4 regions of the Bradyrhizobium sp. SBR1B genome follow, and region 3 is predicted to be linked to each of the others. Evidence: predicted binding sites of a transcription regulator. Region 3 holds the regulator's gene; each other region holds the start of a gene.
What was found. Region 3 encodes PhoB, which activates phosphate uptake and scavenging genes when phosphate is short. Its sites were predicted from a motif close to TGTCATNNANCTGTCAT; they were not measured.
Positions count from the first base shown of each region.

Region 1 (7,254 bases), on a different contig from region 3:
GAGGCTCAACCGAGCAGCACAACTCCGCCCGGCAGCGACCGCGCCTGGGCTCCGAACAGCTGCTGAACCTGGGGCACGAAATCCCCGAGCTTGTCGATCTGAAACGTGCCGTTGACCATGCGGCGTTTGAGATCCGGATTGGTGATAATGATCTTGCCGGAACGATAACGATTGACCTCTTCCACGACGTCCGCAAGCGGCCGATCGCGGAAGATCAGGAGCCCCGATTGCCAGGCTGTCACCTGCCCCGGGTCGACCTGCACCGAGGCTTCGATGCCGCCCGGCGAGTAGGACACCTGCTGTGCCCTGCCAAGTCGCACCGTTCTCTCGCCTTGCGCAACATCAACGCTGCCGCTCAGGCAGGTCACCGACACGGCGCCATCGAGGCAACGCGCGTTGAAATCCGCTTCCACCGCGGAGATCTGACCATTCGCCGCCAGCAGCACAAAGGGGGTGGCGGCGGACGTCGCCGCTACAGAGGCTTCACCCGATATCAGTTCAATCCGGGTTTCGTTTGACGCCGAACGCAGCGCGATGCTGGTCTGCGTATTCAGCTCCAGAGACACGTTCGGCGCGACCGCGATTTTGCGCAACTCGCCCTTTCCGGTCCGGTAATCGGCGGAGAGTTCTCCGAGCGACGGCCAAAGGCCAAGCGGCGGACGAACGATTGCGTACCCCACCGCGGCCGCTGCCGCGGCGCCCGCACCTCCCAGAAAGGCGCGCCGTCCAATGGGCCGGGACACCGGTCTTCGTGTCAGCCGTGCGACGTCTCCTGTCACCGGCCGATCCGCCAACTCCTGCGCAGCGACGCCCGCATGACGAAAGACCCGAGCCGCGTTCCTGAAGGCGGCTTCGTGCGCGCCGCTTTGCTGACGCCACGCTTGCAGCGCCTCGACGTCTGCCCTGGTCGGTTCACCCGTCTTGAGGCGAACGACGAAGTCCAGGGCTTCGTGCAGAAGCGCATCCGGCTCAGTTGTTTCGTTGGTCGCGGTCAAGATCCCTAGCCCATCTATCGCACTCGCCAGACCGGTACCCACACCGGGCCAAAGACGGTCAGAGGCGATATGTTATCGATTCCCCTCAATTTCGAACAGCGCCTTCCGGACCGGGACATCGGCCGCAACGCCCCGGCAATCAACGGCAAGACACATCCGCGGTCGGGGAAGCGAGCGGCCGCGACTGCCGGCTTAGCCCACCTTGCAATCGCTGTCACTGCCGTCACCTGCGTCATTCCCCCCGGAAGTCCTCTGTTTAGCTCGCGGCCTGAGACGCCTGCCGGTGCATCTATTCGATAGACGAATGGCGCCCGGCTATCCCGAAGAAAAACCATGCAAGGATAGCCTATCGATCAAACCTTCTGCCTGCGCCAGGCGAAAAAAGCCCTCCGATGCGCCGGGTTGCAATATCGACGCGCTCAGGATCGCGGACGCGGGCCGCCGAGACGGCGTCGCAATGTATGTTCGAGGCTGTCGGCACAATGGCCAAGCGCCAGCTTCAGATCGCTCTCGACGGTCCGGATGCTGACATTGAGACGCGCGGCGACCTGGTGCGCTGGTTGCCCCTCGATCGAAATACTCCGAAGAACCTCGCGGGGCCGTGGCGGCAACTCGGCAAGCGCGCGCTTGAATGCCTCGATTTCCGAACGCGCCTCGACCACTCTGGCCGGATCGGGTTCGTCATCACATATATCGAGAAGCGCATCTATCTCCGACGCGCTGACACGATAGTTCTGCGCTTTCTGGCGATCCTTCGCGATATTGATGGCGGTACGAAAGATGTAATCGGCAGGACTGCGTACGGGCTCGGCATCCGTGACTCGGTCGAGACGCAGAAACGTTTCGTGCAAGGCTTCGTGGGCGAAATCGGCCGATCCTAACCGGCGCGTAAGCTTCCGGATCAGGCCTTCATAGTTCTCGACCAACTGCCCCCGCAGCCGTATTCGATTGCTATCAGCCACGTTTCACGTGCCCAACATACTCTGGTATTTCCGGCGCAAACATTGCCTACGCAACTACTGCAAAAGGTTCGGAAGGTCGTAGCGTTGCCGGGCTACACATTTATGACACAAGGCGCGAGCGACGACATCGCGTCCGGCCCGCCACTGCACGAATGCCTGTCCATCGCCCAAGCACGGACTTCATGGCGGGTCAAAACTCGAGCTCCAGATGAATATTGAGCCGATCCGGCAGCTCGGGCGGAATCGGCGGCAGCGGCTGGGCTCGCCGGATGGTCTCGATTGCCTCCTTGTCGAGCAGCAATTGACCCGAGCTCGTCCGAACCCAGACGCCGAGTAGCGTACCATCCCTGGCCATGGCGAACTGCGTGACGACCGTTCCTTCAAGGTGCATCGCGCGCGCCGCGTTGGGATAGCGCTGATAGCGCGAAACGTGCCGAAGCAGCGACTGCTGAAATTTGATGGCGGCACTGCTGGCAGGTCCGCTCACGGCGGACGGCGCCGACATGACATTTGAGGGCGGAGCGTCTCCGGGCGTGAAGCTTCTCGCTTTCGGGACCGGAACGGGATCGTCGGATGGCGTCGGATTTGGGTCCTTCAATGGCGTATCGGCGCTGCTGGCGACATTCTCCTTTTCCGGTTGAGAATCCGAAGCGACTGCTATCGGAACGGCATCGGGCCGCGGAAGCAGCTGAACCTGCACGATCGCAGCCGACTGTTGCCCCGGAGAGCCGGCTGGCACTTGCATCCTGATCCAGTAAACGCCACCAACGAAAAGAACGGCCGCCAGGGCGGGAATACCCAGCAGGCGATAGAACTCTCCCGATGGCGAGGCGGCATCCAGGTCGTCGTCTCGATAGGGTCCAAAGACCGCCGCTCGTCCCTTCTCGTTTCCAGGGCGGACATCGCTGTCGCTCATTGCAGGGACTTCACCATGATGACGACGCGGACCGGCTGTGGCGTATTCGCTGGCGCCGGCTTGCTGATCGTCAAGCCCCGAAGCGCCGCCGACACCGCAAGATCCCGTTCATGGTCCCCGGTCGAGCGGAATAACTCGGTGCGTTCGATCGTGCGCGCGGGATCGATCCAGATATCCAGCACCGCGCGATAATTGCCATCGCGCGTCCTTGCGTTCTTTCGAAGTGCATTCTGAATGTCCATCTGCACTCTTTGGCTATAATCCTGCAATCTGGCGGCGTCGTCGGCATCGCCGGTCTGACGCACGCGCAATCTTCCCAGGAACAGGTCCGATGTTGCGAGCGGAGCCGCCGGAGGTGCATAGCCGACACCTTCTGCGCTGGGAAGAGCAAGCGTGATGGCGTCGGGACGAATATAGCGCACCTTCAGCTCCGTGCCCGCGAGCAGCAGGTTCAGCGCTTCATCGGCGGCATACGTTCCTTCAACCGCGACCGACGTTCGACCGACCGCGGAGTTGCTTTCATAGAGCACTTGAATGCCGGTGATCTGTCCATAGGCTTGCAGCGCACCAGCCAGGGACTGTGCCGGAATGCGGAATGCGATCGGCCTTTCCGCACGCGCCACCCGGTCTTCTTCAGCGGCATTGGCGCCGAGGATGACCGTCATCAGCCAGGCGGGCAATAGCACCAGCAAGCGGAACGCGGCGCGGCGACCGCCTCGAGGACCGTCGGCATCCGACGCCGCGACGCCATGCAATGTAACTGCTTTCATCGTGCTGCTCTTGTCGACCAGAAACCGCACTTCGGCTGTTTGGATCGTTGAAGCGCGGGCGATGCCTCCTCTATATCGTTTGCATGACAGTGATCTAACCGGTGCAATCGGCCGGGTGGGGCCCCACCCGGCCGATCGATACGAACCGGCACGACCGGACGTCGGACCCGGATGCCTGCCCGGGCCCTGCCCTAGAGCGACGCCTTGCGCCCCAGCCGCTGCAACAGCACGGCTCGCTCGTCCTCCGTCAGGTTCTTCAACTGCTCGGCCGTGAACTCGCCATTGCCGAGCACGCGGAACATGCCGTTCGGATCGTAGCTCTGCTTGTCGGGCGCCCGCCGCCTCTCATCGTCGCCGGCATCGGGCTGAGGAAACTGACCGCCGCCGCCACCGCCGTACCCGAGAACTTCGACGATGATCACCGACGGCCGATCCGAAGATCCCTGCTTGGTCACGTCCTTCACGGCGTCATTTGCAGCCTTGTCCTTGGTATCGATCGCGAGCGGCGCAGTTTTGACCTCCGCCTTCGGCACTCCTTTGCTCTGGCCCGACACCTGGATGTTGTCCACGTTGACGACGAAGCGCGCCGCAATGAGGATGTCGCCGCTGACGCGGATGCCGGCGTCGCCGGCATTCACGGTACCCTGGGGAGCGATCAGGTTGACGTCACCTTCCGTCACCCCGGTGAAGCCGATGATCGTTCCGATGCCGCTTCCGGAAATATCGGCCTTCTCGAGCACGCGCGTGACGGCATCGATATCGGTCAGGATCTCCGGCGCCGAGGGCACGCGCGCGGTCTTGGCGCCGCGGCCGGCGTCGATGTCGCCCTGCGTCGACCAGATGATCTCGTTGCCGCCGGCAAAGGTCAGGATACGCGAGCGGTTCACGGTGACGCTGTCGCGCGCAAAGAGGTTGATGTCGCCCGGTCCCAGTGTGACGAGGCCGAACTCCACCGGCGCCGGCTTGCCGAGCGCAGCAACTTGCAGGCCGCCACCGGGGGTCAAGACCTCGATGCTGCCGCCCGACATGGTGCGGAACTTGGCATTTCCGGTCCTGACGTCGCCCGCCCAGTCGCTGCCCGGGAACAGCGTCTCGATCGCGGCATAACCGCGATTATAACCGCCATTGCGTGGCTTACCGCTCGTGTCGGGTGTGTTCTGGTCATCGCCTGCGGCCCGTAGCTCCTGCATGTAGACCTGCCGAACGAAGCGTTCGCGCACCAGCATCGGCAGGGTCTGGAATTTGGTCCAGGCATCAAGCGGAGACAGCTTCTCGCCGGTCACGTCCTCCACGAAGGAGACGATGCCGGTGCGGGTCCTGTGCGGCCCGGAGGAACGTTGCTCGAATGCGTCGGTGAGATAGAGCGGTACCACCGTGCCGTCCGCCAACGTGGTCTTGAGATAATCGGGCATCTTCCCGATGTTTGCCGGATCGAGATAGACCGCCAGGAACGCATCATAGGATGGTTGCTTGCCCTTGAGGCCCGCCATCACGGTGATCGCCGCGCTCTGCTGAGGCAGGCCGAGGATCTGCGTGAAATCCTTTGGCCGGTTGTTGGAATCATATTCCTGATTGCCTGTGCTGAAGATCGCCAATTCCGGCGCGTATACGTCACGGCCCGCGCTCACCTGCATTGCGCCCGGTCCCTGGACAAAGATCGAGCCTCGCACCGGGCCGCCGATGATGTCGTTGCCAGCCTCGAGTAACGACACGTCGGTCGGATGAACGTTGCGCAGTGAGTAGTTGATGTTGCGGATATCCGTGCCGGCACGGAACCAGGTCTGCTCGTTGGCCATGACGCCGGCCGTGAGGATCGAGCCGCTCTGGGTTATTAGCGTTCCAACGATCGATCCGTTCAAGGCATAGACACGGCTCGGCTCGTAGTCTGCCTCGTTCGGCAGATGGTCGGGATTGCGAAGGTTGTACAGATGCAGCGTGTGGCCGGCGATATTGCTGGCCGGCGCGGAGAAGGGATTGACCAAGACGTTGTGGAGCCCGCTCAGGGTGTCCGGCGAGGAACCGCCGAGGTTGACCGGAGAGGAAACGGTGCCTCCCACAGGCTCGAACGGTGACGGAATCATCTCGAGCGCAGCGCGGGACATAACGATCTCGCCGACGAGGACGTCGTTTGCGGCGAGAAGCCGCAGCTCCGGATTTCTGCTCGGCATCGTGTACAGCGTGCTGTTCAGCACGGAGCCGTTCAGCGCCGTGACGCGCGTTTTCGGCGGATAGATATTTGCGGCCAACGAGTTCACATTCGCAAACACCTGCAAGGCCGGCGTCGTTATGTCCTTGGACAGATATGTCGCCTGCCCGACCAGGATCACGTCTCCGCCCGTCGATGTCAGGTTGAGCGCGGTGCGCTCGCTTTGACTGCTCATGAACGTCAGTTCGTGGGACATCCCCTTGCCGACCAGAAGCGGATCGAGGACCGTTTGCAGCCGCAGGTCGCCTGCGGTTCGCACGTCCAGGGTTGCGTCACCGAGCGACAGGATCGGGGCGATCGGATAGGTGACGATTTGCGTCCCTACCAGCGCCTTGACATCGCGCCCGACCGCAAATTCACCAGCGGTAATCGTTCCGGCGCCGCGCCCGATGTAGTAATAGCCGGCGCGAACGGCGCCGCCCGCCTCAACGGTCATCGCGCCGCCGTTGCGCAGTTCCAGGAACTTTGCCTCCGTCGTGGAGCGCCCGCCCCGCACACGGCCATTGGTCGGCAGCGCGACCGTCAGATTGTTGAGATCGCCATCGGCGCGGACCTCGACATTGCCGCCGCCCAGCGCGCCGACCCCGCGCAGGAAGTTGGCGTAGTCAATCCACCAGGAGCTTTGTTGAGCCGGCATCTGGCCGTATGCGGAATGAGCCCAGGGACCGAAGACGTAGGCGTTATCCGTCGCACCCTGCCGGTTTAGCCACTCCGAATAGTGCTGCATCTGCGAGCGGTCCGCCGGCAGGGCCACGTCGATATTGCCGCCGACCGCAACGGCGAGATGGCCGCCGCCCACTCCGTAGGTCGCGTTCGCCGGCGCGGTGGTGAAATCGTTGAACGTGGCGAGATCGCGCCGGCCAGCGGTATAGATCGAGGCGCCGCCCTTGAGCTGCAGATCACCACGCGCCGCGATGCTGACGTCGCCGGTGCCGGTGCGAACCATGGTGATCGGATTGACGGTGGTCGTGGTCGGCCCGGGCTTGGTCGTCGCATAGAGCGAAGTGATGGTCGCAAGATTGGGGACGATCTTCGTCAGGTAGAAGTCCTTGAAGGTCGAGTATTTCGTGATGACGTTGAGGCGGCTACCGCCGCTCGCGGCCGTGCTGGTCCATCTGAAGTCGGCCTGCGGTTGCGCCGGATTGGTGTTCAGGCCCTTCGCGGCGGCATAGTCATTCCAGAGGTCGAGCACGTAGCCGTAGGCTGGATCCGTCGGCAGACCGAAAGAAATCTGCGCGCTGGAATTGCTGTTGAGACGGGTGCCAGAGGTGGACTCCAGGCTCGCAGGCCAATCGGCGGGATTCATCGTCGTCGAACCAGGCGCACTGCCCGCGCCAAAGCTGGCAACCGAGTCGACAAGAGCGGTCGCGGCGACGGAATTCAGGCCGCTGACATAGGTGTAACC
Region 1 is NZ_JACIHC010000012.1:39,140-46,393, reverse strand. It holds gene GGD61_RS26090 (FecR domain-containing protein) at 6-995, opposite strand; gene GGD61_RS26085 (RNA polymerase sigma factor) at 1,415-1,957, opposite strand; gene GGD61_RS26080 (energy transducer TonB) at 2,148-2,873, opposite strand; gene GGD61_RS26075 (STN domain-containing protein) at 2,870-3,643, opposite strand; gene GGD61_RS40735 (filamentous haemagglutinin family protein) at 3,835-4,671, opposite strand.
Region 1: GGD61_RS26075 (STN domain-containing protein) is a predicted target of PhoB. The motif match lies at 3,716-3,732, and genes of this name have one in related genera.

Region 2 (7,254 bases), on a different contig from region 3:
GGCCGCGCGCGAGCTATCTCGTGTTCATGGGCGTCGTGATTGCGCTGCTGATCGCGGTCGTGATCGGGCTGTCGTTCGACAAACGCATCGCGGCGGTGTTCGTGGCCTCCTCGGTCGTCGTGTTCGCCCTGCTGCGCGGCATCGCCGCCCTGCTGATGGCCATCGCGCGGCGGCTGCCGCGGACGCGGCTGCCGATGCTGCGGCTGGCGATCGCCAACATCCACCGGCCGGGCGCGCTGACGCCCTCGGTGGTGCTGTCGCTGGGGCTCGGGCTCGCCGTGCTCGTCACCATCACCCAGATCGACGGCAATCTGCGCCGGCAGTTCCTGGCAGCCCTGCCCGACCGCGCGCCGTCCTTCTTCTTCATCGACATCCCGAGCACGCAGGCCGAGCAGTTCGACGGTTATCTGCGCCGGATTGCGCCGGGCGCGACGGTCGAAGACGTGCCGATGCTGCGCGGGCGCATCGTCGCCGCGCGCGGCGTGCGCGCCGAGGAGCTCAAGCCGACCACCGATTCCGAATGGGTGCTGCAGAGCGACCGCGGCCTGACCTATACCGGCGAGCTGCCGAAAGGCTCCAAGGTGGTCGAGGGCGAATGGTGGAGCGCCGATTATTCCGGCCCGCCGCTGGTCTCGATGGAGAAGAAGATCGCCGACGGGCTCGGCCTCAAGCTCGGCGACCAAGTCGTGGTCAACGTGCTCGGCCGCGACATCCCGGCCAAAATCGGCAATCTGCGCACCATCGACTGGCAGGGGATGGGCATCAACTTCGTTCTCGTGTTCTCGCCGAACGCCTTCAAGGGCGCCCCCCACACCCACATCGCGACGCTGACGGAAACGGGCGGAACTGCGGCAGGCGACGGCAAGATCATCAAGCAGGTCGCCGACGCCTATCCGATGGTGACGAGCGTGCGCGTGCGCGAGGTGATGGAGACGGTCGGCTCTGTCGTGACCAATCTGGCGCTGGCGATCCGCGGCGCCAGCGCCGTGACCCTGATCTCGGCGATCCTGGTGCTCGGCGGCGCGCTCGCCGCCGGGCATCGCCACCGGGTCTACGATGCGGTGATCCTGAAGACGCGGGGCGCGACCCGGCTGCGGCTGCTCGGGGCCTATGCGCTGGAATACCTCCTGATCGGGCTCGCGACCGCGGTGTTCGGGGTGATCTCCGGCAGCATCGCGGCCTGGATGATCGTGACGCGGCTGATGACGCTGAGCTTCGTCTGGCAGGCCGGCAGCGCGGCCGGCGTGGTCGCGGCCGCGCTCGTCGTCACGGTCGGACTCGGGCTCGCGGGCACGCTGCTGGCGTTGAACAAAAAGCCCGCCACGGTGTTGCGGAATTTGTGACAAAATGTAGCGGATGGCTGCACGAGAGCAGAATCGCACGATTTCTGCGATTAACCACGACTGCCCGTCAGGTTCGCGTCAGGATTGCCGCCAAGGGCGACATTCAGCCGCGCGTGGAAGGTTGCAGCTAATGTGTTAGTTTCCCACATATCGAATGGGTTCGGAGCCCCGATTGTTAGCCAAAATTTAGTCGGTTGGCGTCGGTATCCGAGATAGAGTTTGACGAACCGGCGGCATGGCGACCCTCGTGCCGGACCGGACCAACCAACGGGAATTCGACCATGTCGGACCTAGACCGTAACTACGCTTCTCCTTTCGGCAGGGCCGCCGGGCGTGTTGACGCCGCGACGGTCGATGCCGGCCTGCGCGCCTATATGCTGCGCATCTACAACTACATGAGCATTGGCCTCGCCATCACCGGCCTTGCCGCGCTCGGTGTCTACATGGCTGCCGTGACCGACGTTCCGACGGCGGAATCCGTCCGCGTCGGCAAGCTGTTCCTGACCCCGTTCGGCTACGCGATGTTCGTCAGCCCGCTGAAATGGCTGTTCATGCTCGCGCCGCTCGCCATGGTGTTCGTGATCTCGGCGGGCATCAACCGTCTCGCTCCCTCGACCGCCCAGATCCTGTTCTGGGTGTTCGCGGCGCTGATGGGCATCTCGCTGTCGTCGATCTTCCTGGTGTTCACGCACACCTCGATCGTGCGGGTGTTCTTCATCACTGCGGCCACCTTCGGTGCGCTGAGCCTCTACGGCTACACCACCAAGCGTGACCTGACCGGCATGGGCTCGTTCCTGTTCATGGGCCTGATCGGCATCATCATCGCGAGCCTGGTGAACCTGTTCCTGGCGAGCTCGATGCTGCAGTTCATCGTGTCGGTGGTCGGCGTGCTGGTGTTCGCGGGCCTCACCGCCTGGGACACCCAGCGGCTGAAGAACGACTACATCTACGGCTACGCCTCGGCCGGCGGCGACATCGCAGAGCGTGCGGCCATCACCGGCGCGCTGTCGCTGTACCTGAACTTCATCAACCTGTTCACGCTGCTGCTGCAGCTCCTCGGTCAACGTGACTAAGCGCAACGACGAGAGAACGGATAGGAACCCCGGCCGAAAGGCCGGGGTTTTTGTTTGGGGGTGCGGTGGCGCTTGTAGCCCGGATGGAGCGCAGCGCAATCCGGGAAAGTCCTTTCCGCGGATAAGGCGGCCCCGGATTACGCTTCCCTCCATCCGGGCTACAAGGCCACGAGTGCCGCCTCTTCCTCCTCGTCATTGCGGGCGCAGCGAAGCAATCCAGAGTCCCTCCGCGGATGCATTTCTGGATTGCTTCGCTGCGCTCACAATGACGGTGTGGCAACATCGTTGCCCCTTCCAGCGCCAGCGGGAAGGCTCTAATCTTGCCGCCATGTCCGCACCTGAAATCAGGCCCACAACCGAGGCCGACCTTCCCGCCATCACCGCCATCTACCAGCAGGCCGTCCGCGAGGGCACCGCGACGTTCGAGCTGGAGCCGCCCGACCTCGTGGAGATGACGCGCCGTTATCGCGCGCTGGTCGACGGCGGCTATCCCTATTTCGTCGCTATCCTCGACGGCCGCGTGGCCGGCTATGCCTATGCCGGCGCCTACCGCCCGCGCCCAGCCTACCGCTTCACGGTCGAGAACTCGATCTATCTCGATCCCTCCTTCCACCGCCGCGGTGTCGGATCAAAGCTGCTGGAGCGGCTGGTCGCCGAATGCGAGGCGCGCGGCTTCCGCCAGATGATCGCGGTGATCGGCGATTCCGCCAATGCCGGCTCGATCGGCGTGCACACCAAGGGCGGCTTCAAGATGATCGGCACGCATCCCAATGTCGGGCTGAAATTCGGCCGCTGGCTTGATACGGTGATGATGCAGCGCGACCTCGGCGAGGGCGCGAAGACGGTGCCGACAAAATAGATCTCGTAGGGTGGGCAAAGCGATACCCGGGACCACCGCGAGACAAAACCCGGATGTCGCTGCGCTCATCCGGGCTACGAAGAATTCGCCACATCACTGCTGTCGTAGGGTGGGCAAAGCGAAGCGTGCCCACGATTCGTGGCGATAGAGAAAGGACGTGGGCACGGCGCAATGCGCTATTGCCCACCCTACGGCACCGGTCGTGCGGCTACACCACCGCCAATTTCCGATCGATCACCAGCAGCACGCGCTCCAGCTCGTGGCCGCGGCGCAGGATCAGCCCCGTCGCCGAGATCACGCTGTACATGCCCTGCTTGCGCGCCAGCCGCGGATCCTTCTCGATGCGATAGATCGGCACTTCCGAGGCACGGCGATAGACCGAGAACACGGCGCGATCCCTCAGGAAGTCGATGGCATAATCGCGCCATTCGCCGTCCGCGACCATGCGGCCGTAGAGATTGAGAATACGATGCAGCTCGAGCCGGTTGAACGTCACCCGGCTCAGTTGCGTCGCCGCCGCGGCGGGGCGGGCCGCCGCGCGCTGCTCGCTCGGATCGGCATCCTCCGACAGACTCATGGAGCGCTTCCTCATCGCACGGCATGACCCGAATCCGCGAAGACCGTCCCCGGAACCTGGATCATGACAGCTGCATGATTGCGCCAACCGGCCACCGCCGCAAGGGGCTCCTGATTCAACCGGTCGAATCGGTTACGAATCGGGGCACACGCTATGGTGGAACTCCCTCGCGGCAAACCGTCACGGGATCGTTAGCAGGAATCATACTCTCGCCGCTTTTCCGCCTAGCGACTGCCGCCCTGCATTGCGAAAAGACTCAGGTGCGTTGACCCGGTCCTTTCGGTTCCGGATTCCTCAGCCCCCAGCCCCCCGGGGTCGAACAGGATCGGGTCTGTACGCGCGACAAGGAGGGCCAACGCAAGTTGGTCCTTTTTTGTTTGTGTCGGGATGTTTCTGCCCCGGCGAAATTCTCCTCTCATCAGCGCCAACAGTCTCTCCCCTCATCCTGAGGAGCCGCGCTCCCTTCGCGTGGCGTATCGAAGGATCGAGGCCCAACCGCATGAGCGGGGCCGGCATGGTTCTCACGGCGATGCGAAACATCGTCCGGTAGACGCGCGCAAGAGCGCGCTCCTCACCATGAGGGTGGGCAGTGAGTACGACGCTAGAGAATTGAAATCAGTGCAGCGACGTGTAGGCCGCACCCAGCATCGTGCCGGGCTTCTCGCGGCTGCCGTCCTGGACATAGACCACCGCGCCGTCGACGCCGTCGCGCGTGAGGTTCTCGATCGGCACCGTCCAGCTTTCCGAACGCCCGGTCCAGTCACCGACCTTGAGCAGGTTGCGCACCACGTTGTGATAGGTGACCTGCTGTCCGCGATTCTCGCCTCGGGTGATTGCGATCGGGACTGACTTGGCGATCGAACAGATCCAGACCTCGCCATGCGAGACGGCCGGCTCGTTGCTCGCCGCCACCGATACGTTGATCTGCTTGCCCGCGAGCGACATCGTCACCGGCACGCTCATCACGCCCGTGCCCTTGTCGGTCTTGCCGATCGCGCTCTCGATGCCGGCACGATCGCTGCCGATGACATGGGTGGAGCCGTTGACCACGACCTGCGGCGTGTAGACCTCGCGATCACCGCGCATGCGCGAATAAGCACGCTGCCGTGCAGAGAAGCGCGAATCCGCCAGCGTGTCCTTCCAACCCAGATAGTCCCAATAGTCGATCGGCATGCTCAGCGCGATGATCGACGGGTCTTTGGAGAGATCGCCGATGATCTGGTCGGCGGGCGGGCAGGAGGAGCAGCCCTGCGAGGTAAACAATTCGACAACGGCGCGGGGATCGGCTTCGGCAGGACGGATGACGGCGACGATCGCACAGATGCCGAGAGCTCCCGACCAGAAAGCACCGGACCAACGTGAAACCAGATGAGAAGCCGTCATTGTTGTCATGTCGAACGCCGCACACCATTGCTCGTGAGAAGGAGAACTTATCGCCGGATGGTCACCGTAGTCTTACGGGGCGCGACACACCCGACCGCCCAGGCCAACCGTCCGAAAGGAGGTTTTCCGCCGGGCGGGCCCATCTGGAGCATGCCGCAAACGCACGAAGGCGGCCTTGTGATAGGCCGCCTTCGTTTAACCTTCTACTCACGTCGCGGTGAGCCACCGTTCACAAATTCGCGCTTAGGCCGCGAGCTTGCGCAGCACGTAGTGCAGGATACCGCCGTTCCGGTAGTAGTCGAGCTCGTCCAGCGTATCGATGCGGCAGAGCAGCGAAACGCGCTGCAGCGAACCGTCGCCGGAGACGATCTCCGCGGTCAGCTTCTGGCGCGGCTTGAGGTCGCCGACGAGGCCACGCAGCGTGACCTTCTCGTCGCCCATCAGGCCGAGCGACGACCAGGAGGTGCCCTCCTCGAAGGTCAGCGGCAGCACGCCCATGCCGACCAGGTTGGAGCGATGGATGCGCTCGAAGCTCTGGCAGATCACGGCGCGCACGCCGAGCAGGCGCGTGCCCTTGGCGGCCCAGTCGCGCGAGGAGCCGTTGCCGTATTCGGCGCCGGCGAACACCACCAGCGGCACCTGCTCCTGCTGGTACTTCATCGCGGCGTCGTAGATCGACATCTGCTCACCGTCGGGCCAGTGTTTTGTCAAACCGCCCTCAGGGATATTTCCATCCGCGCCCTTCAACATGAAGTTCTTGATGCGGATGTTGGCGAAGGTGCCGCGCATCATCACTTCATGGTTGCCGCGGCGCGTGCCGTACTGGTTGAAGTCGGCGGGACGCACCTGGTGTTCGCTGAGATATTTTCCAGCCGGAGAGGTAAGCTTGATCGAACCGGCCGGCGAGATGTGGTCGGTGGTGATCTTGTCGCCGAACATGGCGAGGATGCGCGCCTCGACGATGTCGGTGACCGGCTCCGGCTCCTTCTTCATGCCGTCGAAATAAGGCGGGTTCTGCACATAGGTCGAAGACATGTTCCAGCGATAGGTCTCGCTCTCGACGGTCTTGATCTTGCGCCAGTTGGTGTCGCCCTTGAACACGTCGGCATACTTCTTCTTGAAGATCGACGCGGTCACGAACTTCTTCATGAAGGCGTTGATCTCCTTGGTCGTCGGCCAGATGTCCTTGAGGTACACCGGCTTGCCGTCCTTGCCCTCGCCGAGCGGCTCGACGGCGAGGTTCTTGGTGACGCTGCCCGCGAGCGCGTGCGCGACCACCAGCGGCGGCGAGGCCAGATAGTTCGCCTGCACGTCGGGCGAGACGCGGCCTTCGAAGTTGCGGTTACCCGAGAGCACGGCCGCGGCGACGATGCCGTTGTCGTTGATCGACTTCGAGATCTCCTCGGGCAGCGGACCGGAATTGCCGATGCAGGTGGTGCAGCCGAAGCCGACCAGGTTGAAGCCGACCTTGTCGAGATCCTTCTGCAGACCGGAATCGGCGAGATAGCCGGCGACGACCTGGCTGCCCGGCGCGAGCGAGGTCTTCACCCACGGTTTTGCTTTCAGGCCCTTCGCGGCGGCGTTACGGGCCAGCAGGCCGGCGCCGATCAGCACGCTCGGGTTCGAGGTGTTGGTGCAGGACGTGATGGCGGCGATCACGACGTCGCCATGGCCGATCTCGAAGTCCTTGCCTTCGACGGCGAAGCGCTTGCTGGGCTCTTCGGCCTTCTTGTACTCGGTGCCGAGAGCGAGCGAGAAGCCTTCGGCGACCGACGGCAGCGCGATGCGGCCTTCGGGACGCTTCGGACCGGCCATCGACGGCACGACGTCGGCGAGATCGAGCGTCAGCGTCTCCGTGAACACCGGATCGGCCGACTTGGCGGTGCGGAACAGCCCCTGCGCCTTGGCATAGGCCTGCACCAGCGCGACGCGCGGCGCCGCACGGCCGGAGGTCTTGAGATAGTCGATCGCGGCGGCGTCAACCGGGAAGAAGCCGCAGGTCGCGCCATATTCGGGCGC
Region 2 is NZ_JACIHC010000007.1:328,403-335,656, reverse strand. It holds gene GGD61_RS20895 (ABC transporter permease) at 1-1,343, shown strand, start outside; gene GGD61_RS20890 (Bax inhibitor-1/YccA family protein) at 1,625-2,416, shown strand; gene GGD61_RS20885 (GNAT family N-acetyltransferase) at 2,745-3,275, shown strand; gene GGD61_RS20880 (DUF2794 domain-containing protein) at 3,484-3,852, opposite strand; gene GGD61_RS20875 (thioredoxin family protein) at 4,468-5,244, opposite strand; gene acnA (aconitate hydratase AcnA) at 5,479-7,254, opposite strand, start outside.
Region 2: GGD61_RS20880 (DUF2794 domain-containing protein) is a predicted target of PhoB. The motif match lies at 3,916-3,932, and genes of this name have one in related genera.

Region 3 (7,254 bases):
TCATGATGTCACTTGAATGTTGCGGACGGTGTGACGCGTGCATTGCGCAACGCACCATCGACCGGCCCGGAAAACGAAACGTGCCGCCTTTTAAGGGCGGCACGCGGGACTATCTTATGCTTGGCAAGACGGGTGTCAATGCCGCCCGGAAAGCCTCAGGAAACGCTGAATCCGTAGTCTTGCGGTGCCGATTTTGCGGGTTTTCACCACGGAACATGTGGAAGCGAGTCGGCGGACTCTTGCGCGGGAGTCACGCCATATTGTAGCGTTTGGATTGTCAGATACGACATCTCGTGCAGCGGTTCTGATCCCAAGAGTCCTCTTGTACCGGCGTAAACGTTCGGGCGTCAGTCACGCGCCCGGCGAGCCTTAAGGGATTCTGACGGCACGGGTTTTTGAAGGCTTAGGCAATCGCTGCGAGGCCCCAGGATGGCTGGCGCGTAGCGAGGGAAAGGGTGCAATGACGGTTTTGACCTGGTCCGACGATCGCGTCGAGCAGCTGAAAAAGCTCTGGGAGGCCGGACTTTCGGCCAGCCAGATCGCAGCTGAGCTCGGCAATGTGACCCGCAATGCCGTGATCGGCAAAGTGCACAGGCTCGGTCTGTCCGGCCGCGCCAAGAGCCCTTCATCGGCAGCGCCCCGGCCGCGCAAGGCGCGTCCCGCGCAGCACATGATGCGGGTGACCCGCCCCATCGCGCGCGGCAACACCGCGCTGGCGCAGGCCTTCGAGGTCGAGGTGGAGGCTGAACCCGTCACCTATGACAACGTGGTGCCGATGGGCCAGCGGCTGTCGCTGCTCGAGCTCAACGAGGCGACCTGCCACTGGCCGGTCGGCGATCCCTCGAGCCCGGATTTCTTCTTCTGCGGCGGCAAGGCACTGTCCGGCCTGCCCTACTGCGCCCAGCACTCGCGCGTGGCGTATCAGCCAGCGGCGGATCGCCGGCGCGCCCCGGCGAAGCCGGGTCCGCGCTGAGCGGATCTAGCTGATCGCAAAGACGGCAGCCGTCACACGACGGCGCCTCAACCAACTCGGTGTCATTCCCCGCGAACGCGGGGATCCATAACCACAAGGCGCAGTTGTCGCGCGAGATGGTCACTCCGAGTCTTCGCCAAACCACTGCCTGTGGTTATGGGTCCCTGCTTTCGCAGGGACGACGCCGGAGAATGCGGCGGCAGCCCGCCAAAGCCAACGCCAGCAAACCTTACGTCTGCTCCGCCTTCGCGAAGCGGTCGTCGAGCGCGTAGCCGGCGCCGCGGACGGTACGGATCGGGTCCTGCTCGCGGCCGAGATTGAGCAGCTTGCGCAAGCGGCCGATATGGACGTCGACAGTGCGCTCATCGATGTAGATGTCGCGACCCCAGACGCTGTCGAGCAGCTGCTCGCGCGAGAACACGCGGCCGGGATGCTCCAGGAAGAACTCCAGCAGGCGATATTCGGTCGGGCCGAGATCGATCGGCCGGCCCGAGCGCGCCACGCGGCGCTTGTCGCGGTCGAGCTCGATGTCGCCATAGGCCAGCACTGTCGCGAGCCGCTCAGGACTGGCGCGCCGCAGCAGGCCCTTCACGCGCGCCAAAAGCTCCGGCACCGAGAACGGCTTGACGATGTAGTCGTCGGCGCCGGTCGCAAGCCCCCGCACCCGCTCGCTCTCCTCGCCGCGCGCGGTGAGCATGATGATCGGGAGCTGCTTGGTGTCGGGCCGGGTGCGCAGGCGGCGGCACAGCTCGATGCCCGACAGGCCCGGCAGCATCCAGTCGAGCACGATCAGGTCCGGGATGTGCTCCTTGAGGCGGGTGTCGGCGTCGTCGCCGCGCATGACCGTCTCGACGTCATAGCCGTCGCCTTCGAGGTTGTAGCGAAGCAGCTCGGTGAGAGCTTCCTCGTCCTCAACCACCATAATGCGTGCGCCCATCGGGTCGTCGCTCCTTCAAGTCTTCAGGTATTCGGGACCGTCGTGGCGAAGGTGGTCATGTCGCCCTTCGGCCGCTTGTCGGTGATCGCCTGGCCTTCGATCATGTAGAACACGGTCTCGGCGATGTTGGTGGCGTGGTCGCCGATCCGCTCGATGTTCTTGGCGCAGAACATCAGATGGATGCAGAACGAGATGTTGCGCGGATCCTCCATCATGTAGGTGAGGAGCTCGCGGAACAGCGAGGTGCAGATCGCGTCGACTTCCTCGTCGCCCTTCCACACCGCCATCGCCGCCGGCAGGTCATGCGCGGCATAGGCGTCCAGCACCGACTTGACCTGCTGCTGCACGAGGTCGGTCATGTGCTCCAGGCCGCGGAACAGCTTCAGCGGATGGAAGTCGGTCTCCAGCGCGGCGACGCGCTTGCCCATGTTCTTGGCGAGGTCGCCGATGCGCTCGAGGTCGGTCGCAACGCGCATGGCGCCGACGATCTCGCGCAGGTCCACCGCCATCGGCTGGCGGCGGGCGATGGTGAGCACCGCCCGTTCCTCGATGCGCTTCTGCAGCGCGTCGAGCTCGGCGTCGATGGTGACGACGCGCTGGCCGAGCGCGACGTCGCGGCGGATCAGCGCGTCGACGGAATCGACGATCATGCGCTCGGCGATGCCGCCCATCTCGGCGACCAGGCGGGTGAGCTCCTGGAGGTCGGTGTCGAAAGCCTTTGCGGTATGTTCAGTACCCATGTCGCGTCTCCTCAGCCGAACCGGCCGGTGATGTAATCCTGCGTGCGCCGGTCGCTCGGCGACGTGAAGATCTTGCTGGTGTCGTCGAACTCGATCAGCTCGCCGAGATACATGAAGGCGGTCTTGTCGGAGACGCGCGCCGCCTGCTGCATGTTGTGGGTGACGATCGCGATCGTGTAGTTCTCGGACAGTTCCTGGATCAGCTCCTCGACCTTGGCGGTCGAGATCGGGTCGAGCGCCGAGCAGGGCTCGTCGAACAAAATCACTTCAGGGCGCACCGCGACGGTGCGGGCGATGCACAGGCGCTGCTGCTGGCCGCCGGAGAGCGACAGGCCGGAGGCGTTGAGCTTGTCCTTGACCTCGTTCCACAGCGCGCCGCCGCGCAGCGCCTTCTCGACGCGGTCGTCCATCTCGGACTTCGAGATCTTCTCGTAGAGGCGGATGCCGAAGGCGATGTTCTCGTAGATCGTCATCGGGAACGGCGTCGGCTTCTGGAACACCATGCCGACCCGGGCGCGCAGCAGATTGAGGTCGAGCCTGGGGTCGAGGACGTTGGTCTGGTCCAGCATGAGCTGACCGGTGGCGCGCTGGCCCGGATAGAGATCGTACATCCGGTTGAAGATGCGCAGCAGGGTCGACTTGCCGCAGCCCGACGGGCCGATGAACGCCGTGACGCGGTTGGCGCCCAGCGTCAGGTTGATGTTCTTCAGCGCGTGGTGCTCGCCGTAATAGAAATTGAGATTGCGCACCGTCACCTTGGCCGGAGCTTCCGGCAGCGGCTGCGAGGCCAGATGAGCGTTGGAACTCATGGATACGGACAGGTCGGTCATTTTGCAGTCCTCTCGGCGCCGAGGATGCGCGCGCCAATGTTCAGGGCAAGCACGGTGAGCGTGATCAGCAGCGCGCCGCTCCAGGCGAGCTGCTTCCAATAGGCATAGGGGCTCTGGACGAAGTTGTTGATGGTAACCGGCAGGTTGGCCATCGTCTTGTTCAGGCCGAGGCTGAAGAACTGGTTCGACAGCGCGGTGAAGAGCAGCGGCGCGGTCTCGCCGGCGACGCGGGCGGTGGCGAGCAGCACGCCGGTGATGAGGCCCGACCGGGCCGCACGATAGGCGATACGCTTGATCACCAGCGAGCGCGGCAGGCCGAGCGCCGAGGCCGCCTCGCGCAGGGGATTCGGCACCAGCAGCAGCATGTCCTCGGTGGTGCGCAGCACGACCGGGATCACGATGACGGCGAGCGCGAGCGCGCCCGCGATCGCGGAGAAGCCACGCATCGGCACCACCACCGCGCCATAGATGAACAGGCCGATGATGATCGAGGGCGCCGAGAGCAGGATGTCGTTGATGAAGCGGATCACCGAGGTCAGCTTGTCGTTGCGGCCGTATTCGGCAAGGTAGGTACCGGCGAACAGGCCGAGCGGCGCGCCGATGCCGACGCCGATCAACGTCATGATGATCGAACCGACGATCGCGTTGCGCAGGCCGCCTTCGGTCGAACCGGGCGGCGGCGTATCCGCGACGAAGATCTGAAGATTGAGGCCGGCTAGGCCGTTGAAGAGCAGCGTGACCAGGATCAGCGCGAGCCAGGTGACGCCGAAGGCAGCCGCGGCGAAGCAGAGGCCGCGGATGACGATATCCTTGCGGCGACGACGCGAATAGATCGGATTGAGCGCCATGACGTTACTTCCCCGCCTTCTTGTCCAGCCGCATCAGCATCAGCCGCGCTGCGGCCAGCACGAAGAACGTCAGCACGAACAGCAAGAGGCCGAGCAGGATCAGGCCGGACTGGTGCAGGCCGTCGCTCTCGGCGAACTCGGATGCGATCGCCGCCGAGATCGTGGTGCCCGGCGCGAAGATCGATGAGGAGATGCGGAACGAATTGCCGATGATGAAGGTCACCGCCATGGTCTCGCCGAGCGCGCGGCCCAGCGCCAGCATGACGCCGCCGATGATGCCGACGCGGGTGTAGGGGATCACCACGCTGCGGACGACTTCCCAGGTGGTGCAGCCGACGCCGTAGGCGGCCTCCTTCAGCACCGGCGGCACCGTCTTGAACACGTCGACCGAGATCGAGGTGATGAAGGGCAGCACCATGATGGCGAGGATCAGCGCGGCGTTGAACGTGCTGAGATAGGACGGCGGACCTGCGAAGATCGCGCCCAGCACGGGCACGCCGTCGAAGATCCTGATCATGAAGGGCTGGAAGGTATTGGCCAGGAACGGGCCCAGCACGAAGAAGCCCCACATGCCGTAGATGATCGAGGGAATGCCGGCGAGCAGCTCGATCGCCATGCCGATCGGGCGACGCAGCCATTGCGGGCAGAGCTCGGTGAGGAAGATCGCGATGCCGAGACCGACGGGAATGGCGATCAGCATCGCGATGAAGGAGGTGACGAGCGTGCCATACATCGGCCCGAGCGCGCCGAGCACGGGCGGATCGGCCGACGGCGCCCAGCGCTGCGTCCACAGGAAGGAGAAGCCGTATTCCTTCATCGCCGGGAACGCGCCGACGATCAGCGAGACGATGATGCCACCGAGAATGAGGAGCACCGAGATCGCGGACAGCCGCGTGATCCAGTAGAAGGCAACGTCGCCGAGCTTGAACGCGCTCAAGGCCTTGGCGCGGTCATACGGTCCGGCGTCGTCGATTACATCGCTCTGAACGGCCATTTCTGCCACGCCGATCCCCTGTGCCCGATAATATACGCTTGTTGTCAGTCTTTTTGTCGGTCTCGCGCTCCGGACACGGCGTGACCGATCCGGAGCGGAAGTCTTGCGGGTCCCGGCTCTCGCGGAGCGGCACGCTGGACGATGCTTCGTATCGCCAGGGCCGCGCCGCGTCCGGGACGCGAGAGCCCTACTTAGCTCTTGATCTCGGCAGCCCAGGTCTTCTCGATCAGGGTCACGACGCCTTCGGGCATCGGGATGTAGTCGAGCTGTTCAGCCGCCTTGCCGCCGCTCTTGAAGGCCCAGCGGAAGAACTTGATGGCTTCCTGCGAGGCCGCCTTGTCGGTGGCGTCCTTGTGCATGAGGATGAAGGTCGCCGCGGTGATCGGCCAGGACTTCTCGCCGGGCTGGTCGGTCAGGATGACGTAGTAGCCGGGCGCCTTGGCCCAGTCGGCGTTGGAGGCGGCCGCCTGGAAGGCTTCGACGGTCGGCTGCACCGGCTTGCCGGCCTTGTTGACGAGACCGGTGTAGGTCAGCTTGTTCTGCTTGGCATAGGCGTACTCGACATAGCCGATCGAGTTCTTGGTCTGGCTGATGTTGCCCGACACGCCTTCATTGCCCTTGGCGCCGACGCCGACCGGCCACTCGACCGCGGTGCCCTCACCGACCTTGCTCTTCCAGTCCGCGCTGGCCTTGGAGAGGTAGTTGGTGAAGTTGAAGGTGGTGCCCGAACCGTCCGAGCGGCGGACCACGGTGATGGCGTCCGAGGGCAGCTTCACGTTCGGATTGAGCTTCTTGATCGCGGCGTCGTCCCACTTGGTGATCTTGCCGAGATAGATGCTGGCGAGCGTCTCGCCGTCGAACACCATCTCGCCGGGCTTCACGCCCTCGAGGTTGACGACGGGGACGATGGCGCCCATCACCATCGGCCACTGGACGAGGCCGTCCTTCTCGAGCTGCTCGGCCTTGAGCGGCGCGTCGCTGGCGCCGAAGGTCACGGTCTTGGCCTGGATCTGCTTGATGCCGCCGCCGGAGCCGATCGACTGGTAGTTCAGACCGTTGCCGGTCTCCTTCTTGTAGGCGTCAGCCCATTTGGAATAGATCGGGAACGGGAAGGTGGCACCGGCACCCGTGATGTCGGCAGCGAAGGCCACTGTCGTCGATGCGGCGAGCAAGCCGGCAGCGACCATGGTTTTGATGAAATTCATGCTGGTCTCCATACAGGGGAGCGAAGCGCCAACCGCGCCCGATCGCGCTCCCCGCGCCGCCCCTTTAGGAGCGGTCGGCTGTGCTTTTACGAAGGTTTCGTGACAGTCGGATGACACACTCAAGCGATTGAAATCGCTAGAGTTTCAGGCTTAAACTAAAGTCTTAGCCTGGGGAAAACAGGCGGTGAAAGTGGCCCCCTGACGGGGCACGCTTTCGATCAAAAGCCGGCCGCGATGGCGGTTAAGAATATGTTTCACCAGCGATAATCCGAGCCCGGTGCCGCCCTGCGAGCGACTGTCGCCGACGTCGACGCGGTAGAACCGCTCGGTCAGCCGCGGCAGGTGCTCGGGCGCGATGCCGGGACCGAAATCGCGGACCATGATCCGGATTTCCTGAGTTCCATCAGTGGCTGCGGCTGAGGTCAGCGACACGATGACGCGTCCGCCGGAGGCACCGTATTTGAGCGCGTTCTCGATCAAATTCTCGAACAGGCGGAGCAGCTCCTCGCGGTCGCCCGCGATCATCACCGGTCCCTCGGGTAGATGGATCTCGACCTCGACCTGACGCTCGCGCGCCAGCGGCTCGAGCCCGTCGGCGACCTGGCGGATGATCGGCAGCAGGTCGACCAGGGTGTCGGGCCGGACATGGGCCGACAGCTCGACCCGCGACAGCGACAACAGATCGTCGATCAGGCGCGCCATGCGGGTGGCCTGGTTGTGCATGATG
Region 3 is NZ_JACIHC010000005.1:260,376-267,629, forward strand. It holds gene GGD61_RS15955 (aspartate aminotransferase family protein) at 1-4, opposite strand, end outside; gene GGD61_RS15960 (GcrA family cell cycle regulator) at 461-973, shown strand; gene phoB (phosphate regulon transcriptional regulator PhoB) at 1,203-1,910, opposite strand; gene phoU (phosphate signaling complex protein PhoU) at 1,934-2,650, opposite strand; gene pstB (phosphate ABC transporter ATP-binding protein PstB) at 2,662-3,480, opposite strand; gene pstA (phosphate ABC transporter permease PstA) at 3,477-4,328, opposite strand; gene pstC (phosphate ABC transporter permease subunit PstC) at 4,333-5,322, opposite strand; gene pstS (phosphate ABC transporter substrate-binding protein PstS) at 5,514-6,527, opposite strand; gene GGD61_RS15995 (ATP-binding protein) at 6,678-7,254, opposite strand, start outside.

Region 4 (7,254 bases), on a different contig from region 3:
GACGCCGACTTCGTCAACGCGGTGATGCACGGGGTTTCGCCAGGCGGGCAGCATTATTTTCCTGCCTTTCCCTATACGTCCTATCAGCACGCAAGGCGAGAGGACGTGCTCGATCTCTTCGCCTATCTGAAGTCGCTGCCGTCTGTTGCCGGCAAGGTGCGTGACCATGATATCCCGTTTCCCTTCGATATCCGGCGCAATGTCGGCATCTGGAAATTGCTGTTCATGGACGGCAAGCGCTTCGTCGTCGACGGCACCAAGTCGCCGCAATTCAATCGCGGCGCCTATCTCGTCAACAGTTTTGGCCATTGCGCCGAATGCCACAGCCCGCGCAACGCGCTTGGCGGCATCATCTCGGGCGAGCGCTTTGCCGGCGGGCCCAATCCGGAAGGCGAGGGGTGGGTCCCCAACATCACCCAGAAGCGCCTCGGCGAGTGGAGCGCCAAGGATATCGCCGATTTGCTCAAGACCGGCGACTTGCCCGACGGCGACAGCGTCGGCGGCGCGATGAGGCGGGTGATCAGGAACACCTCGCAATTGTCCGACGCGGATATTGCGGCGATGGCGGACTATCTCAAATCGCTGCCGCCGGTCGAGGGTCCGCCGCGGCCCAAGCGCAAGGAAGCTGGTTAGCTCAGCTGGCGCCGAACGCCTTGAAGGTGATGATGGTGAGGGTGTCCTGGATGCCCGGCAGCACCTGCACCTTCTCGTTGACGAAATGTCCGATGTCGGTGTCCTTGTCGACGTAGAATTTCACCAGGAGGTCATATTGGCCGGCCGTGGAGTAGATCTCGGACGCGATCTCGGCTTCGGCAAGCGCATTGGCGACCGTATAGGACTGGCCGAGCTTGCATTTGATCTGGACGAAAAAAGGAACCATCGCGGGCACTCCGAAAGCGTATCTGACGGCTAATAGGCCAAACCCGGCCCGATTTAGCAAGCGGACTTGCCGGCCGCCAGATGCCGGTCCCTCGTTTAGGACGTCACCACGGCCGCGGCGAATGCGTCTCTGAGCCGCTGCGCGAGCTCGACCTTGCGATAGGGCTTGGTCAACACGATCGCCTGCGCATGCGCGTGGCCCTGCTCGACCAGGGTCTCCAGCGCGTAGCCCGAGGTGAACAGGACCGGCAGACCGGGACGAATCCGCCGCGCCTGGTCGGCGAGCTCCCAGCCGCTCATGCCGCCGGGCATTACGATGTCGGTGAACAGCATGTCGATACCGGGCTCGGTACGCAGCTGCTGCAACGCCTCCTTGCCGTTGACTGCGGCAACGACGCGATATCCGAGAGCTTCCACCCTGCGAATGGCGGAGGAGCGAACGAACGGATCGTCCTCGGCGATCAGGATCGTCTCATATCCTCGCGGCGCTGCGTCCTCGCCATCGGAAAGCTCGGTGTGCGATGGTCCGATGTCCGCGCGCGGCAAATAGATCCGGACCGTCGTCCCAAGGCCCGGCTCGCTGTAGATCGTGACATGGCCATTGGATTGCTTGGCGAAACCATAGACCATGCTGAGGCCGAGGCCCGAGCCCTTGCCGACCTCCTTGGTGGTGAAGAACGGCTCGAACACGCGCCGGGTGACGTCCGGCGTCATGCCTTCGCCGTCGTCGGTGATCGAGATCAACACATAGCTGCCGGATGCGACTTCGGGGTGAAGGGCGCGATAGTCGTCGTCGAGTGTCGTCAACTCCGTGCTCAGGGTCAGATGACCACCGGCCGGCATGGCATCCTGCGCATTGAGCGCAAGGTTGAGCACGGCGGATTCGAGCTGGGCCCGATCCGCGAAGGCCACGATCGTGCCGGGCCTGGAAGCCGTCCTGATCTCGATGTCCTCGCGCAAGGTGCGCTTGAGCAGCTTGAACATGGACTCGAGCAGGCCGCGGCAATCGATCGTCTGGGGCTGCAGCAACTGGCGGCGACTGAATGCGAGCAGGCGCTGCGTCAGCTCGGCGCCCCGTTCGCCCGACTGGCAGATGTCCTCGGAAAAGCGGCGCAGGTCGGGCCTCGCCTTGAGCTGCTCGCTCAGATGCTCGGCGTTGCCGATGATGACGGTGAGCAGGTTGTTGAAGTCATGGGCGATGCCGCCGGAGAGCTGACCGACCGTCTCCATCTTCTGCGCCTGCTGGAGCTGCTGCTCGGTCAGCTTGCGCGCGGTCAGGTCGTGGACGATGCCGACGAAGATCAATTCGCCGTCCTGCCGAGTCCGGCCGACCGACACGTCCATCGGAAAGGTCGAACCGTCCTTGCGCAGGCCGATGGCCTCGCCGGCGGTCGCGAAAAGCCTTGCGTGGCTGTCGGGCGCGGTGCCCGCCTCGGGCATCAGCATCCTGACGTTCCGGCCCATGACCTCGTCGGCGGAGTAGCCGAACAAGCGCTCGCAGGCCGGATTGAACAGCAGAATATGGTCCTGCGCGTCGAGCAGGATGACCCCGTCGACCGCGGTCTCGACGATCGCGGTGAGGCGCGCCACGCTCTCGCGCATCGCGCGCTGGGCGTCGCTGACCTGCTTGAGCAGCAGCGTCGCGTCCCGGCTCTTGATCTCCTCCTCCTCGAGCGCGGCCTGGACCTGCCGCAGCTCGAACGGCGAGGGGATCGTCAGGATCTTCGGCAACAGCGGCCAGAGCGCGCCAGCCGTGACCACGGACGCCACCGCGGTCGCCGCCTTGACCATGCCCTCGATGCCATAGACCGGGACCCAGAGCGTGTAGATCGACAGCACATGGGTGAGGCCGCACGCCATGATGAAAATCGCGAAGGCCCAATAGACCCAGCCGAACTTGAGGTCGCGCCGCTTGGTGACCAGGATCGCAAGGGCAAACGGAATCGAAAAATAGGCGGCGGCGATGCAGGCGTCGGAAACGACGTGAAGCCAGATCAGCTCAGGCTCCCACAACAGGCAGATGCCGTGCGGCGACAGCATGGACGAGTCGAGAAGACGTTCAAAAAAGCCCACATCATTCCCACCCCAAGATTCCGTTCCAGGCGGCTTGCGGGCCGGGAGCCCGCAACATGGGTGTCGCTGGACAGTTCCACTCTCACCTCGCGCTCTTCGGCGAAGCAGGTGAGGTTCGAGACTATACCAAGGGTCCGGCGCGGTTGCATTTTCAAGTCCGCACGATTGCGGGGCGAGCCGGCCCGCTGTTTGCCTGATTCGCAGGGAATGCACGGCGTCGCGAATCACTATCGGCCGCGGCTCGGCGCGCTTGCCGGTGTTCCACGGCCGCGCTAGGACAGGTCATGGCGGTGTCCTTATCCAGCAAAGGTGCCCGGCGATGACGACCCCGGTCGCACTCACCATCGCCGGCTCCGATTCGAGCGGCGGCGCCGGCATCCAGGCCGACCTGAAGACGTTTGCCGCGCTCGGCGTCTACGGCGCGTCCGTCATTACGGCCTTGACCGCGCAGAACACGCGCGGCGTCACCGGCATTCATGCGGTGCCGGCCGAGTTCGTCACCGCGCAGATCGATGCGGTGTTTTCCGATCTCGACATTGGCGCGGTGAAGATCGGCATGGTGGCCCAGGTCGCCAGTATCGATGCGATCGCGGCCGCGCTGTCGCGCTGGGCGCCGGGGCACGTCGTGCTCGATCCCGTGATGGTGGCGACCTCCGGCGACCGCCTGCTGGCATCCGAGGCCGTCGACGCGCTCCGCACAAAACTGATACCGCTGGCGTCGGTGATCACGCCCAATCTGCCGGAGGCCGCGGCTCTGCTCGACGAGCCGATCGCGGCAAGCGAGGCCGAGATCGAAACCCAGGGGCATCGCCTGCTGGCGCTCGGCTGCGGTGCGGTCCTGATCAAGGGCGGACACGGCGAGGGCGCCGAGAGCACCGACTATCTCGTCACGTCCGAAAGCACGATCGCGCTTGCGGCGCCGCGCGTTGCCACACGCAACACCCATGGCACCGGCTGCTCGCTGTCCTCGGCGGTCGCGGCGGGGCTCGCCAAGGGCGAAGGTCTGGAGCTTGCCGTGCGCAACTCCAAGACCTGGATCAGCGCGGCCATCGCAGCCGCTGACCGCTTCAGCGTCGGTCATGGCCACGGCCCGGTCCATCATTTCCACAAGTTCTACTGAGGCGGGCGGCCAGCGGGAGCGCAGCCGTTCGTCTGTTCAGCGCTGCTCGTGTGGGTAGTTCACCCTCCCCTGGAGGGGGAGGGTAGGATTGCTGCGGCGCCCCCTGCGGCGCCATGTCGCCTGATTGTCGCATGCGACTGATATTCGCGGAGAGGGCGAGGCAAGGCGTGATTCGTATCTGAAGGTGCCTCAAAAGTTCAATCGGTCATCCCCCTGTCACGGGACATTGTTACAGGCTGGCGCATGGGAAGTTACGATGTGAGTGACGAGAGCCCGGAGCGGCGCTTTCGCACGTTGTTCATCTCCGACGTTCATCTCGGAGCCCGCGGTTCTCAAGCCGATCTTCTGCTCGACTTCCTGCGCTACCATGATGCCGACACGATCTATCTGGTCGGCGACATCGTCGACGGCTGGGCGCTGAAATCGAGCTGGAACTGGCCGCAATCCCACAATGACCTCGTGCAGAAGCTGCTGCGCAAGGCGCGCAAGGGCGCCAAGGTCGTCTACATCCCCGGCAATCACGACGAGTTCCTGCGCAACTATTACGGCACGCATTTCGGCGGCATCGACGTCGTCGAGAACACCGTCCACACCGGCGTGGACGGCAAGCGTTATCTCGTCATCCACGGCGACATCTTCGATCTCGTGGTGCAGAACGCGCGCTGGCTCGCCCATCTCGGCGACAAGGCCTACGACTTCGCGATCCAGATGAATCGCTTCGTCAACTTCTTCCGCCGCCTGTTTGGCGTGCCCTATTGGTCGCTGTCGCAATGGGCCAAGCAGAAGGTCAAGAACGCCGTCAACTATATCGGCGCGTTCGAGCAGGCGCTCGCCGCCGAGGCGCGGCGCCACGACGCCGATGGCGTGATCTGCGGCCACATCCACTACGCCGTGATCCGCGACGAGGGCGGCATCCGCTACATGAATTGCGGCGACTGGGTCGAGAGCTGCACGGCCCTGGTCGAGCACGACGACGGCCATTTCGAGATCATCACCTGGGCGGATCATTTGCAGAAGCCGGCACAAGTCCCGCAGGTCGCAGCCAGAGCTGCATAACAGAGGCCGCCTGATGCGCATCCTGGTCGCGACCGACGCCTGGCACCCGCAAGTCAACGGTGTGGTTCGGACGCTGACCAAGCTCGCCGACGCCGGCAAAAGCCTCGGCGTCGAATTCACATTCCTGACGCCGCAATCGTTCCGCACCTTTGCGATGCCGAGCTATCGCGACGTGCGTCTGGCGATGCCGCGTCCGGCGCGCATTGCTAAGCTGATCGCGGAGGCGCGCCCCGACAGCATCCACATCGCGACCGAAGGGCCGATCGGCCTGATGGTCCGCCGCTACTGCCGCCAGCGCAGGCTGCCGTTCACGACCAGCTTCCACACCCGCTTTCCCGAATATGTCCGCGCCCGCGTGCCGGTGCCGGGCTCGCTGATCTGGCGGGCGCTGCGCCGCTTCCACAGCGCCAGCCGCGCCGTGATGGCGGCAACGCCTGCGCTCGCCCGCGAGCTGACCGAGCGCGGCTTCGACAATGTCGTGCTGTGGCCGCGCGGCGTCGACACCCAGCTGTTCCACCCCCGCGCCATCGATCTCTGCCTGCCGGCGCCGGTGTTCCTGTCGGTCGGCCGCGTCGCCGTCGAGAAGAATCTCGAGGGCTTCCTCGACCTCGATCTGCCCGGCACCAAGGTCATCGTCGGCGACGGCCCCGCGCGCGCCTCGCTCGAAGAGGCCTATCCCGATGCGATCTTCCTCGGCGAGAAGCACGGCGAGGAACTGGCGGATATCTATGCGGCCGCCGACGTCTTCGTGTTTCCGAGCAAGACCGACACGTTCGGCCTGGTGCTGCTCGAAGCGCTCGCAAGCGGCCTGCCGGTGGCCGCTTTCCCGGTGAAGGGCCCCCGCGACGTCATCGGTGATGCCCCGGTCGGCGCGCTCGATCACGACTTGCGCAGCGCCTGCTTCGCGGCATTGGATATCTCCCGGCAGGACTGCGTCGCGTTCGCGGCCAATTACACCTGGGAAGCCTCGGCGAGGGCCTTTGTGGCCAGCATTGAGGCGGTAGGCGCGGTGCTGCCTGGCCGGAACGGCGCGGAACAGCCGCGCTTCGTGGCCTGACGAGGACAAATCCTCGCGCGGAGGTGTCTTGCCCGGGCCTCATCGGCCGCGATAACATTCGGCCATGACCGAACAGCTCCTCCCGATCGGCCCCGCCGATATCGACGCCGCAGCGCGCGTGATCGCGCCCTACGCCATCCGCACTCCGCTGTTGTCCTTTCCCGTGCTCAACGAGCGCGTCGGCGCGAAGGTGTTCTTGAAACCGGAGATGCTCCAGCGCACCGGCTCGTTCAAGTTCCGCGGCGCCTTCAACAAAGTGTTCTCGATCCCGCAGGACAAGCGCGCCGGCGGCGTCGTGGCGTTCTCCTCCGGCAACCACGCCCAGGGCGTGGCGGCCGCGGCAAAAATCCTCGACATGCAGGCGACCATCGTGATGCCCGCGGATGCGCCGTTGTCCAAGCGCGAGCGCACCAAATCCTATGGCGCCGAGGTCGTGCTCTATGATCGCGACAAGGACGACCGCGAGGCGATCTCGCGCGGCATCGCCGAAAAGCGCGGTGCGACGCTGGTGAGGCCCTATGACGATCCCTTCGTGATCGCGGGGCAGGGCACCGCCGGCCGCGAGATCGCGGAAGACTTGGCTGGCCTCGGCCTTAGCCCCGACATCGTGGTGGCACCGGCCTCCGGCGGCGGCCTAATCGCGGGCGTAGCGACCGCCGTGAAGGCACGCTATCCGCGCGCCGAGATCGTGGTGGCCGAGCCCGAGGCGTTCGACGATCACGGCATCTCGCTGAGCGCAGGACATCGCGAGCCGCATCCACCCGCGGGCCGCACCATCTGCGATGCGCTGATGGCCCTGATCCCCGGCGAGATGACCTTCGCGATCAACAGCAAGCTGCTCGCGCGCGGCGTCACCGCGTCGGACAAGGAAGTCGGCGCCGCCGTCGCCTTCGCCTATCGCGAGCTGAAACTCGTGGTGGAGCCGGGAGGCGCGGTGGGGCTGGCCGCGCTGCTGGCGGGCCGGCTCGATGTCGCCGGCAAGAACGTCGTGATCGTGCTCTCCGGCGGCAATGTCGACGCCGACCTGTTCGCCGAGCTGGTGGCCTAGCCGTCGTTCCGGGCCTGCGCC
Region 4 is NZ_JACIHC010000001.1:689,520-696,773, reverse strand. It holds gene GGD61_RS03495 (cytochrome c) at 1-633, shown strand, start outside; gene GGD61_RS03490 (Lrp/AsnC family transcriptional regulator) at 635-880, opposite strand; gene GGD61_RS03485 (PAS domain S-box protein) at 976-2,919, opposite strand; gene thiD (bifunctional hydroxymethylpyrimidine kinase/phosphomethylpyrimidine kinase) at 3,272-4,072, shown strand; gene GGD61_RS03475 (UDP-2,3-diacylglucosamine diphosphatase) at 4,316-5,128, shown strand; gene GGD61_RS03470 (glycosyltransferase family 1 protein) at 5,142-6,185, shown strand; gene GGD61_RS03465 (threonine/serine dehydratase) at 6,250-7,233, shown strand.
Region 4: GGD61_RS03475 (UDP-2,3-diacylglucosamine diphosphatase) is a predicted target of PhoB. The motif match lies at 4,276-4,292, and genes of this name have one in related genera.